Regions from separate parts of the Vibrio sp. TRT 17S01 genome, predicted to be linked through region 2. Evidence: predicted binding sites of a transcription regulator. Region 2 holds the regulator's gene; each other region holds the start of a gene.

Region 1 (4,292 bases), on a different contig from region 2:
TTACCGACTTCACCCGGCGTAAACTCATCCGTCAGTAGCAAATCCAGAGACGCTTTCAATAATGGATCCGCATTGTAATAGTCATACGGGTTGTACCCGCTGGCTTTCAGCGCTTCCAATTCATCCACTTCCAAACCGAAGATATAGATGTTGTCGTCACCCACCTCTTCACGGATCTCAACGTTGGCACCATCCATCGTACCGATCGTCAACGCACCATTCAGCGCCATCTTCATGTTGCCGGTACCCGAAGCTTCTTTACCCGCAGTCGAAATTTGCTCAGAAACATCCGCCGCTGGAATGATGATTTCAGCCATGCTGACGCGGTAGTCTGGGATAAACACCACTTTAAGCTTGTTGCCGATACGCGGGTCATTATTCACTTTTTCAGCAATCATGTTGATGGCATAAATGATCTCTTTGGCTAAGTGATAACCCGGTGCTGCTTTAGCCGCAAAGAACACCACACGCGGAGCCATATCAAACTCAGGATCGTTCACCAAACGATGGTACAGCGACAAAATGTGGAGCATGTTCAGGTGCTGACGTTTGTATTCATGCAAGCGCTTAATTTGCACATCAAAGATCGCATTCGTATCCAGCTCGATCCCCATATTTTCTTGTACCCAATCGGCTAAACGCTGCTTATTCTCTTTTTTCACAGCCATGAATGACTTCTGGAATGCCGCATCCTCTGCGTATTGAGCAATGGATTCTAATTGGTCTAGATCCGCAGGCCATTCATCACCAATTTTCTCGGAAATCAACGCCGATAAACCCGGGTTACAGAACTTCAGCCAACGGCGCGGCGTAATACCATTGGTCACATTGTGTAGACGCGTTGGGTAGAGTTCATGGAATTCAGGGAAGAGATCGCGTTTCACCAGCTCTGAGTGCAATGCGGCAACGCCGTTTACTGCATAAGATCCAACCACACAAAGATTAGCCATACGCACCATGCGGTGGAAACCATCTTGGATGATAGACAGCTTTTGCTGCTTAGCGACATCCCCCGGCCATTTAGCACGAACCTCTTCCAAGAAGCGGTGGTTGATTTCGTAGATGATTTCCATATGACGAGGCAGTAGGCGCTGGATCAGAGATTCATCCCATGTTTCAAGCGCTTCAGGCAGTAAGGTGTGGTTGGTGTAGGCGAATGTCTGTGAACAGATATGCCATGCATCATCCCAACACAGCGCTTTTTCATCCATCAGAATACGCATTAACTCTGGGATTGCGATGGTTGGATGGGTGTCATTGAGCTGAATTGTTTCGTATTTTGGTAATGAGGCCAACGTATGACCCGTTTCTTCGTGGCGACGAAGAATATCTCGAACCGAGGCTGCACTGTGGAAATACTGTTGCATCAGGCGCAGTGTCTTGCCTTTTTCATGGTTATCATTTGGATACAGCACTTTGGTAATGTTACCTGCATCAATCAATGCATGCTGCGCTTCAAAATAGTCGCCGTTATTAAAACTGGCGAGAGAGAAAGGTGCGATAGCCTGACATTCCCATAAACGTAGCGGATAAACCGTCTCACTTTGGTAACCAACAATTGGCAGATCCCACGGCATTGCTTTTACAGCCATACCCGGAACCCAGCGGCGACGCTCTTTACCGTTGTCTTGATAAACCTCGACATGACCATAGAAACCAATTTCCTGAGCGAGTTCAGGACGTGCAACTTCCCATGGATACCCTTCAACACCACACCATGCATCTGGCGCTTCTTGTTGGTGCCCTTTCGCAAAAGATTGCTTAAATAGGCCGTATTCATAGTGCAGACCATAGCCAACCGTTGGAAACTCTTGCGCAGCGAGTGAATCCATAAAGCAAGCCGCCAGTCGGCCTAAACCACCGTTTCCTAACGAAGGATCGCGCTCTTCTTCAAGCAAATCTGTTAGGTTTTGGCCTAACTCGCTCATAGCCTCGGTGATTTGTTCATATAATCCCATGCTGATCAGGTTATTACCGGTTAGACGGCCAATCAAAAACTCAAGCGAAAGGTAGTTCACACTCTTCGCACTACGGATAGCATCGTCTTGTTCTGTTTGCAGCATATCAAAGGTGGTCAGCTCAGCTAGAGCGCGTCCCATAGCTAAATACCATGCACGGCTAGAGGCTCGCTCTACCGTAGTAGCATAGGTTGCTGAGAGGTGTTTTTTCACGCTTTCTTGGAAAGCAGCTTTATCAAAAGCAGTTTGTTGCGCAGGTTTCATTCCGAAATCTCACTTACATTTTTTTAGTTTTAATCCATCTGTGCCATATCGTGCATGGCGACAGACATCAAAACATCCTCCTACCCCAGAGGAGTATTAGGAGGAGATGTCAGGGCGTAGACGGCGTACAAACAACGGCCAGGTGATCCAACTCTCATTAACCACGACACGCAGCCAAATCCATAGTGATTAAGATCACAACGCCAACTCAAATAAAACTAGTCGTTAATGAAGACCGAGCATGGAGAGTCTCTGGGTGAATTGATAAGAATGTACGTGAGATCACACTCTGTTTTTTCGCATTCATAGAATTGCACTAATAACGGTGCAGTTTTGTGCGAACAGCCTGCTTTCACACCCACCTTTAAGTGATTTAGTTCACAAATATAAGGCGTAGAAAACTACGCTTCGCGAAATAAGTAAAAAACGGGCCTCTGATCAATAACCGTAGTGATCGAGTTCCGTTACCATCCGCCCAATCCTCCGGGAATAGATTGATAACCCAAGATATAACGTGCTCATCCGAAGCACTGAAGATATAAGAACAGGATGTAAGAAGATGTGGATTCCTTCGAAGTTAACTCGTCCTGGGCGCTTGCATAATGCGATTGTACGTCCAAGAGTACTCGACATACTCCAGCAAGCACCTTGCTACAAACTTATTTTGTTTCGCTCACCAGCTGGTTATGGCAAAACCACCATGGCAGCACAGTGGTTAGCGGATAAACCTAATGTCGGCTGGTACAGTATTGATGAAAGCGACAACGACTCATTTCGCTTTATGAACTACCTGCTTAAAGCCTTGAACAAAGCCACCAATGATGCCTGCCCAAACTCGCAGAAATTAGCGGAAAAGCGCCAGTTTTCTTCCCTACACTCCCTTTTCGGCGAAGTGTTTGCCGAAATGTCGCAATTTCATCAAGAGTGCTACTTGGTACTCGACGATTATCATTTGATCGCAGAAGACGATATTCACGAAGCGATGCGCTTTTTCCTTAAACATATGCCCGACAATCTCACACTGGTTGTGACCAGTCGCGCCGCACCTCCACTTGGTACAGCAAACTTACGTGTTCGTGATTTAATGATTGAGATTGGTAACGATCTCTTGGCCTTTGATACCGAAGAAACAACCCGCTTCTTCAACCAACGAGTCGCTGACGGCATTGATGATGTCACGGCAGATAGCCTGCGCCATTATGTTGAAGGTTGGCCATCCGCCTTGCAGTTAATCGCACTGCAAGCACAGCATCAAAAACGTACCCTCGCGCAATCAGCAGAATCCGTTTCCCAGTTTAATCACGGCCACCTGTGGGATTATCTGGTTGAAGAAGTGTTTGATTTGCTCGACCAAGAAACCCGCCAGTTTCTAATGCAGTGTTCCGTACTCGACCATTTTAACGATGCATTGGTGTCAGCACTGACCAAGCGCGACGATGCGCTCAGTATGATTGAGTCCCTCAATCGTTTTGGTTTGTTCATTCATCCGTTGGAAGGGGAGCAGAATTGGTTCCGATTCCACAATCTATTTGCCGAATTTCTCTCTCACGAACGATTAGCACGTATTCCACAACAAGAACAAGAGTTACATGAGGCAGCCGCCCACGCGTGGTTGAGCCAAGCCTCACCGCATCAAGCGTTGCGCCATGCACGAAAAGCTCGCAACGGCCAACTAGTCGCGGATATCTTGACTCAATATGGCTGGAAAATGTTCAACCACGGTGAGTTGCAGACCTTGGAACGTGCCATTAACGCTTTGAAACCTGAACAGCTTTATAGCGAACCTAAACTGTGTATGTTGCAGGCATGGCTCGCACAAAGTCAGCATCGCTATGACGATGTCGGCGATCTACTGAAAAAAGCCGATGACCAAATGAACGCGTTTAACGTGCAGCTCTCTACTAATGAGCAGGGTGAGTTCAATGCGCTGAGAGCACAGGTCGCCATTAACCAAAACGAACCAGAAAAAGCTTTAGAGCTGGCTGAGCTGGCCTTGAGCCAACTCGACAGCACAGTTTACCGCAGTCGAATCGTCGCCACTTCTGTGGTGGGCGAAGTCAATCACGTGCT
Region 2 (4,292 bases):
AACCGAAAACACCTTAACAAGGAGGCGTTATGACGCCAGATACATTGTTCCAGTTGTTATGGAATGACTATATTCATCGCTTGTGTCCCTCTGCTGAAAAAGTTCATTACCTATTGGAAGAGGGTGAACCTCTGATTAATGACCACATTGCGCTGCGCACGTTTAATGTTTCCCCGTTAGGGATTGATACCTTAGCTAAACCATTTTTAGATTTAGGCTATCAACCTAAAGGGGAATACCAGTTTGAGGCAAAAAAATTAGCTGCGAAACATTTTGAACACCCTGATCCAAAGCAGCCTAAAGTGTTTATTAGTGAACTGAAAGTGGAAGAATGCTCATTAGAGATGCAGCAGATCATCCACAAGCTGGTAGCGCAAGTAGATGCAACGAAACTCAATGATCCAGCGTTCCTCTATAGCGGACGTCTATGGAATTTGAGCCTCAGTGATTTTGAGTTGCTGGCAAAAGAGAGCGAGTATGCTTCTTGGCTAGCCGCACATGGTTATGGCGCAAACCACTTTACGGTTAGCGTGAATCAACTCAATGCGATGGAAGAAGTTAAACAGGTGAATGATCATTTGCGTAAAGCTGGCTTCTCAATCAATGAGTTTGGTGGTGAAGTCAAAGGATCTCCGGACGTTCTGTTGGAACAATCCTCTACCATGGCTGATCGTGTTTTGGTGGAGTTTTCTGAAGGGCCAGAGATGATCCCGGGCGGATTTTATGAATTTGCTAAGCGCTATCCTATGGATTCTGGGGAGCTGTATCCTGGATTTGTTGCGGCGTCAGCAGACAAAATCTTTGAAAGTACCAACCAGTAAGTTGCCGTTTAAAGCAAAAAAGCCGCATTGTGCGGCTTTTTTATTAGGGGAGGCGTGTCCAATCAACGCTGTGCGCAGGGTGCTGGCCTTTGGTTTTCCAGTTTGCCTGATAAATGACATCATCCATACTGACCTGATCGCCCGCTAAGTAATACAGATTGGCATTGTAAGGGGTTGGGATGTCACTGAGTATGCGCCAGTTGTCCAGTGTCGATTCGCCCGGAGCCGCGGTCGCACTGTAGTGCTCAGCTTGATAAATGTCTCCCTGATAAGCCACTTGCTCTCCTGCTTGATATGCTTTGGCTTGCCACTGTGGCACATCCGAGAAATTTAAGAATGCAAATGTGTCAGGTTGGTGAAAGCCAAAAGAACCAACAGGACTCCAAGAGAGCCAAGCATAAGCTTCCCAGTCAGGGGCATAGCTTTTGTAATTGGCTCTAAATAAATTAAAGCGCCATAGCTTGTGCTGATACTCTTCATTACCATTACCAAGATAGTTGAGAGATTTTAGTGGGATTTTAACTTCGACGCGGTAGCCTTCATCCACATCACTGTCATCATTCACTGTGCCTTGCACAGTAACAGCATGCTCCAATCCTTCAATGTTCCATGCTAAATCGTCAGACCAAGGTGACGGTTGGTGGATCACCACGTCATAAGCCGTATTGAGTGAGATGCCCAGTTCATAATAGTTTTTCCCATCACCATCGGGGTCCAAAAATACTTCAACCGTATCATCGTTCTGGTAGGTCGGATCATCGTGGTTTTGGTAGCTGGCAGAAAGGTGGCGGTCTTGCGCCCAATACGCGATATACAAATTGTCTGCATCATAGGTGACTTTGGCCCATGTATCAGAAAGCGCGATGTATTGCCCATTATTATGCAAAACAAACAACGAAGTGGCTTTTGCATTGTGCCAACTCGCATCGTCCAACACGCCATCAATGACGGGAGGGGTATCAGTTTGTAGCGCATTATAGGTGTAGGGCGTGTTGGCCATGGCACTGGTCGCAAGGCCACTTGCGATGAGAATAGACGAGATGTTTAATCGCTTCATAGAACTTCCTTTTCATATTGTCCGTGCTACAAATTAACACCGAATGGCATACTTAATATGAAGAGTTGTATGAAGAGTAAAAAAGTTCAGTCTCTATTCACAGCTTCCACCGAGATGAAACTTTACCTTTAAGTGAATGTTTGAGCCCTGCCACAGGGGAAAGCAATAAAAAAACCCGGCAAGAAGCCGGGTTTTTGAGAACGTTTCAAGCGTTTGCTTAACGAGTACCGTAGACCACGATAGTTTTACCGTGTGCAGAAATTAGGTTCTGCTCTTCAAGCATTTTCAGGATACGACCCACTGTTTCACGAGAACAACCAACGATTTGGCCAATCTCTTGACGAGTGATCTTGATTTGCATGCCGTCTGGGTGCGTCATCGCATCTGGTTGCTTCGCTAGGTTTAGTAGCGTTTGTGCAATACGGCCAGTTACGTCTAGGAACGCTAGGTCACCTACTTTCTGGCTAGTCACTTGTAGGCGACGAGCCATTTGAGCAGACAGGCGCATTAGAATGTCTGGGTTTACTTGGATAAGCTGACGGAATTTCTTGAATGAGATTTCTGCAACTTCACAAGGAGATTTTGCACGAACCCAAGCAGTACGCTCTTGGTCTTCTTCGAACAGACCAAGCTCACCGATAAAGTCACCTTGGTTTAGGTAAGAAAGGATCATTTCCTTACCTTCTTCATCCTTGATTAGTACCGCTACAGAACCTTTGACGATGTAGTACAAGGTTTCCGCTTTCTCGCCCGCGTGGATCAGCGTGCTCTTAGAAGGGTACTTGTGAATATGACAATGTGAAAGAAACCACTCTAGTGTTGGGTCGGTTTGAGGTTTACCTAGAACCATAATATCTCACTTCCTCTGCAGGGTACGCTTGTCGCTTTCCATGTTTTAGCGAAGCCTTGAATCAGGCTTACTAGGATAAGAGCACTTCACCAGTGCTGCAAGCTATCTTGTGTTTCGGCTACAAATAGTATCCTTTTTCGAAAACGATTTCTTGATTTTAATCGTGTCGAAGCTCGGATAATTTACGCAAAAATGTGCACATGATCACGGTATGAAAAGTAATCGCAATCGACTAGCACTTTTTATCCAATTTTTCCTGTTTCGATTAACTGTTGTAGTATCGGCCTTACTATGAGCTCCATTGCAAAGCTCATCTTGCCACCAGGTACAACGATGGTGTTGTGTCGAGACATAAACGATCCATCAATCATGGCAAGTAGGTAAGGGTAGTCAACATTTTTAATGCCACGCAAACGAATCACAACGAAACTTTCATCCAAGCTTGGTATGCCTTTTGCGTTCAAAGGGTTGGATGTATCGACCGTTGGGACGCGTTGAAAGTTAATGTGTGTTCGGGAAAATTGCGGGGTAATGTAATTCAGGTAGTCGTCCATCGAGCGGACAATGGAGTCCATCACGGCTTCACGTGAGTGTCCGCGATCGCGCGTATCGCGGACAAATTTTTGGATCCACTCTAAGTTTACAATCGGGACCATGCCAATCAAAAGGTCAACATGTTGTGCCACGTTGACGTCACCATCTACGACTCCACCATGTAAACCTTCGTAAAACAAAACATCACTGCCTTCAGGCAGATCTTGCCAAGGTGTGAATGTTCCGGGCATCTGGTTATAAGGGACGGCTTCATCAAACGTATGTAGGTAACGGCGTACTTGGCCAGCACCTTCATGGCCATATTTACGGAAGAATTCGGCGAGGGCGGGAAAGTCGTTGGCCTGAGGACCAAAATAACTGATGTGACGGCCTTGCTCACGAGCTTTACGAATTTCGACGTCCATTTCAGGACGAGTGAAACGGTGAAAGCTATCACCTTCTACCCATGCAGCTTTAATGTCCATCATATTGAACATCTTACGAAAAGCTTCCGAAGTTGTGGTGGTTCCTGCACCGGATGAGCCTGTTACAGCGATAATCGGATGTTTTGCTGACATGACAACCCTTGTCGTTAACTAACTTACCTGTTGGATTTCATCGTACACTCGGGACGATGAATCGTTTGCCACTATAGCATGGATTATAGCGCTGTCATCGTCTGCTGTACGGTATCATTAAAACTTTTGGCGTAATTGAATATCCACCGTTTCGTGTAATTCAGAGAAAACAACGACGGCTTCACCCGTTTTGAGCTGGGCCTTAACTTGGTCAATTTTGTCTTGAAGAGAAACCTCTTCTGTGCCGTAGTCAGTCCCTTCACGAAGGACAAATTCTTTAATCAGGTTGTCCAGCGCATCTTCAGAGATTTGTTGCCAAGGAACAATCATAAATACCTCACTCGTTTATGATCTTCGTGTGAAGGCGTCATTATGCCGTTTTCAGGCTTTCATAGTAAGCGGGGAGCATCTCTTCAAGCCAAAATCTCGGTTTAAGCACCGAGCCGCTGACA
Region 3 (4,292 bases), on a different contig from region 2:
GCGTTTTGAAGGCAAGCTATCTGCTAACTTTGCAGAGCCTGAGCTATACGCCGAATTCGCAGCAGCAGCTGACCGTATCGCAGAGCTATACGAAACTCGTGAGTTCGGCCGAGCAATCCGTGAGATCACAGCACTAGCTGACAAAGCAAACCAATATGTTGATGAAAAAGCACCTTGGGTTGTGGCGAAAGAAGAAGGTAAAGACCAAGAGCTACAAGACATTTGCTCTGTGGGTATCAACCTATTCCGCGTGCTGATGACTTACCTGAAACCGGTAATGCCAGAGCTAGCAGCACGTACTGAAGCCTTCCTAAACCAAGAACTAACTTGGGAAGATGTTGCTGCACCACTAACTGGTCACGAGATCACTAAGTTCAAAGCGCTGTTTAACCGCATCGATCCTAAGAAGGTTGAAGCGATGGTTGAAGCCTCTAAAGAAGACGCAGCAGCAGAAGTTGCGGCGAAAGAAGCGGCAGAAGCAGCAAAGAACAAAGCAAGCCAAACGGAACTGGATAAAGATCCAATTGCAGAAGAAATTGAATTTGACGCTTTCGCTGCAGTAGATATGCGTATCGCACGTATCATCTCTTGTGAAGAAGTGCCAAAAGCAAACAAACTGCTTAAGTTCCAACTCGACATCGGCGGCGAAACTCGTCAGGTATTCTCTGGCATCAAGTCAGCGTACAAACCAGAAGAGTTAGAAGGCAAGCTAACCGTAATGGTAGCAAACCTGAAACCGCGTAAGATGAAGTTTGGTATGTCTGAAGGCATGATCCTAGCTGCGGGCCCTGGTGGCAGCGACCTATGGATTCTTGAGCCACACGAAGGCGCACAACCAGGTATGCGCGTAATGTAAGCAAGGCTTAGCCTTCTACAATACGACCGACTTGATCCCCGAAGCAGGAATGCTTCGGGGATTTTTACTTCTGTTGAAATTACCGACTCTCTGCTAGAGTCACCTCCAAAATCGACTATCAACCTATACGCCGACGAACGGTTCTTCGGCGCACTCCCTTACTAGGATCCCTTGTGACTAATAACGAAATCTTACGCCGCATCCAGCACTCACTAAATTTGAAAAACACTCAAATCATGAAGGCTTTTGAGCAAGCAGAGACCACAGTAGCGCCGAACCAAGTTAATGACTGGCTAAAAGCAGATTCGGATAAGTCTATAACTAAAATGAAAGATAAAGAGCTGGCACTGTTTCTGAACGGTTTTATTAATTTAAAGCGTGGTAAGAAGGAAGGCGAACAGCCAAAACCCGAACAAAAGCTTACCAATAACATGATTTTCATGAAGTTACGTATTGCACTGAACATGAAAGCGGAAGATGTATTGGACGTGCTTGAACTGATGGGGGTGAGTCTGAGCAAGTATGAGGTTGGTGCATATTTCCGTAAACCAAACAATAAAAATTACAAAGCGTGTGACGATCAACTGCTGTGCGACTTCTTAAACGGTGTGCAATTTACTAATCGTCCTGATTCAGAAGAGTTTGTGGCATAACGAAGTCTTTCATCCAAATACGAAAAAACCTCAATCTGGTCAGCCATGATTGAGGTTTTTTCTATTAGATAGCGCCGACTAGCGCCCTACCCTCAAAGCATTTTACGAGCCGCTTCTACCACCACTTTGATTGAGCGTGCTTCAGTCTCTTTTAGTGTTGAATGATCTGGGATCTCTTTTTGCGTGCGGTTGATAATAACACCAGCCACACAGCCCGCTTTTAGACCAGAGCTTGCACACATAGTAAGAAGAGTTGCAGACTCCATTTCGAAGTTCAGTACGCCCATGTCTTGCCATTCTTGCATAGAACCTTGGAAACGCTTCACAACGCGGCCAGAAAAAGTATCGTAACGCTCTTGGCCTGGGTAGAAGGTATCACTTGAAGCCGTAACACCCATATGAACAGTTGCACCAGATTCTTCTACTGCTGCTTTCATTGCAGTAGCAACATCAAAATCAGCCACTGCTGGGAATTCCATTGGAGCAAAGTGTAGGCTTGCACCATCTAGGCGAACAGAACCTGTCGATACAATCATATCACCCACATTCACGTGTGGCTGGATTGCACCGGTTGTACCAACACGTAAGAAAGTACGAACACCAAGCTGTGCTAACTCTTCAACAGCAATTGACGTAGAAGGGCCACCGATACCAGTAGAACACACAACAACAGGTTTGCCTTCAAGCTCAGCACGATAAAGCGTGTATTCACGATGGCTTGCTAGAAAAACGGGATTTTCCATTTCTTCCGCAATTTTCTGAACACGCGCAGGATCGCCCGGGATGATCGCCAATGTAGCACCAGCAAGATCGGCTTCTGTTACACCAAGGTGGAAAACAGCTTGAGACATAAGGAAACTCTCCATTATTGTGGCGAACTGATACAGTTTTTATTCACTCTCTGTATGGTTTCGCTCTTAAGATTCATAGGGTACAGACATACTCTAACGAACCTACACAGAATAAAGAGTGATTAAGATCTCACTCAGAGCAGCAATAATTCATCGCATTTCAAATAAAAACGGTTTACATCACACTTTATCGCAAAGAGTGCGTATTCATTACATATGAAACGAGGTAGCCAGAGTACGAAGACTCTGGCTAGATTTGGGGAGGTTAAGTTCTGTTGCAATTAATCATTTCGAGATTTGAATTGGAGCAAGCGAAGTGCATTGAGCGTCACCAAAGCAGTTGCCCCGCTGTCGGCTAATACTGCAACCCACAAACCTGTGATCCCAAGCAAGCTGGTCACAAGAAAGACACCTTTAAGGCCAAGTGCTAACGTGACATTCTGCCGAATAATAGAGAGTGTTGCGCGAGATAGCTCGATCATCGCAGGCAACTCCACCAGCCGGTTGTGAGTAATAGCGGCGTCGGCTGTTTCCAAAGCCACATCCGTACCACCCCCCATGGCAATCCCGATACTTGATGCTTTCATTGCTGGAGCATCATTGATACCGTCTCCAACCATCGCGACATAAGAATCACTGGACAGTTGCTCTACATAGCGGACTTTATCTTCAGGCAACAAACCTGCTTTAAAATCGATACCAATTGCAGAGCTCATCGCGCGAGCACTTCTTGGGTTATCTCCCGTCAGCATAATCGACTGAATACCTAATTGCTTGAGAGCATTTACAGCATTGGCAGAATCTTCACGTAGCGTATCTTGCCATGCAATAAGTCCGATGACCTCACTATCCGCTTTGATCACAAGAACAACCGTTTTCCCCTGTTCTTCAAGAGTCTCAACACTCTTAATCAAGGCGGCTGATAAATCAAAATCAATTTTGCTTGGAGCCAGAATTCGGTACAAGACACCATCGACTTTACCAGACACACCACTTCCAACAAGCGCTTGTTTTTCAGTAGCCTCTGGAATATCGATACCAGCAGATTGTACTCGTTTCACCAAAGAAACGGCCAAAGGATGACTAGAGCCCATTTCAATCGCAGCACTTACTCTTAAAACTTCATCAACTTCTAGCTCACCTTGTGACAAGACGTCCGTCACCTGTGGTTTACCTTTGGTTAATGTTCCCGTTTTATCAAATGCAATTGCTTCAATTTTGCCAAGTTGTTCTAAGGCTGCTCCACCTTTAATCAACGCACCTCTTTTTGCTGCAGTGGCTAAACCTGACGTAATTGCCGCAGGTGTTGAAATCACCAAGGCGCAAGGACACGCAATCAATAAGAGGGCTAAACCACGATAAATCCATGTTTCCCATGGCTGAGCGTAAAGTAACGGGGGAACAACAATCACAGCTAACGCAACCAGCATCATCAATGGCGTATACCAACGACTGAACTTATCTAAGAAACGTTCTAGTGGCGCTTTACGGGATTCCGCTTCCTCAATTAGGTGCAAAATGCGATCGATTGCGTTCTCACCTTGCTTTGAAGTGATGGTCAATCGCACGACTTTATCGACAACGACAGCACCAGCCATAACTGACTCACCTTCATAACGCTCTACAGGAATCGATTCGCCAGTCAGTGCACTTTCATCAAAACTCGCTAATGCATCATGTAATTTGCCATCTGCTGGCATGCGACTTCCTGGTGATACTTCAATAATATCGTCAGGTGACAATTCACTTACGGCCACTTCAACACGTTGTCCATCGATGATCTTAGTCGCCTTTTCAGGAACCAGCTCCATCAACGCTTGCACGCCGCTTCGCGCTCTTGATGCAGCAAAAGCTTCTAGCTGCTCACCGATAAGAAATAGCAACAATACCATTGCCGCTTCAACGGTTTCACCAAGATACAAAGCACCAATA

What was found. Region 2 encodes CRP, which controls carbon source genes, mostly activating them, when cyclic AMP is high. Its sites were predicted from a motif close to TGTGANNNNNNTCACA; they were not measured.
Region 1: ACQEXS_RS20085 (glycogen/starch/alpha-glucan phosphorylase) is a predicted target of CRP. The motif match lies at 2,407-2,422, and genes of this name have one in related genera.
Region 3: udp (uridine phosphorylase) is a predicted target of CRP. The motif match lies at 2,478-2,493, and genes of this name have one in related genera.

The regions. Positions count from the first base shown of each region.
Region 1 is NZ_JBNJOG010000019.1:40,949-45,240, forward strand. It holds gene ACQEXS_RS20085 (glycogen/starch/alpha-glucan phosphorylase) at 1-2,222, opposite strand, end outside; gene malT (HTH-type transcriptional regulator MalT) at 2,782-4,292, shown strand, end outside.
Region 2 is NZ_JBNJOG010000007.1:226,661-230,952, forward strand. It holds gene ACQEXS_RS13310 (DUF1338 domain-containing protein) at 30-821, shown strand; gene ACQEXS_RS13315 (sugar-binding protein) at 865-1,878, opposite strand; gene crp (cAMP-activated global transcriptional regulator CRP) at 2,096-2,728, opposite strand; gene ACQEXS_RS13325 (phosphoribulokinase) at 2,971-3,840, opposite strand; gene ACQEXS_RS13330 (YheU family protein) at 3,958-4,170, opposite strand; gene ACQEXS_RS13335 (hydrolase) at 4,211-4,292, opposite strand, start outside.
Region 3 is NZ_JBNJOG010000002.1:83,469-87,760, forward strand. It holds gene metG (methionine--tRNA ligase) at 1-856, shown strand, start outside; gene ACQEXS_RS03660 (DUF1456 family protein) at 1,030-1,509, shown strand; gene udp (uridine phosphorylase) at 1,602-2,360, opposite strand; gene ACQEXS_RS03670 (zinc/cadmium/mercury/lead-transporting ATPase) at 2,642-4,292, opposite strand, start outside.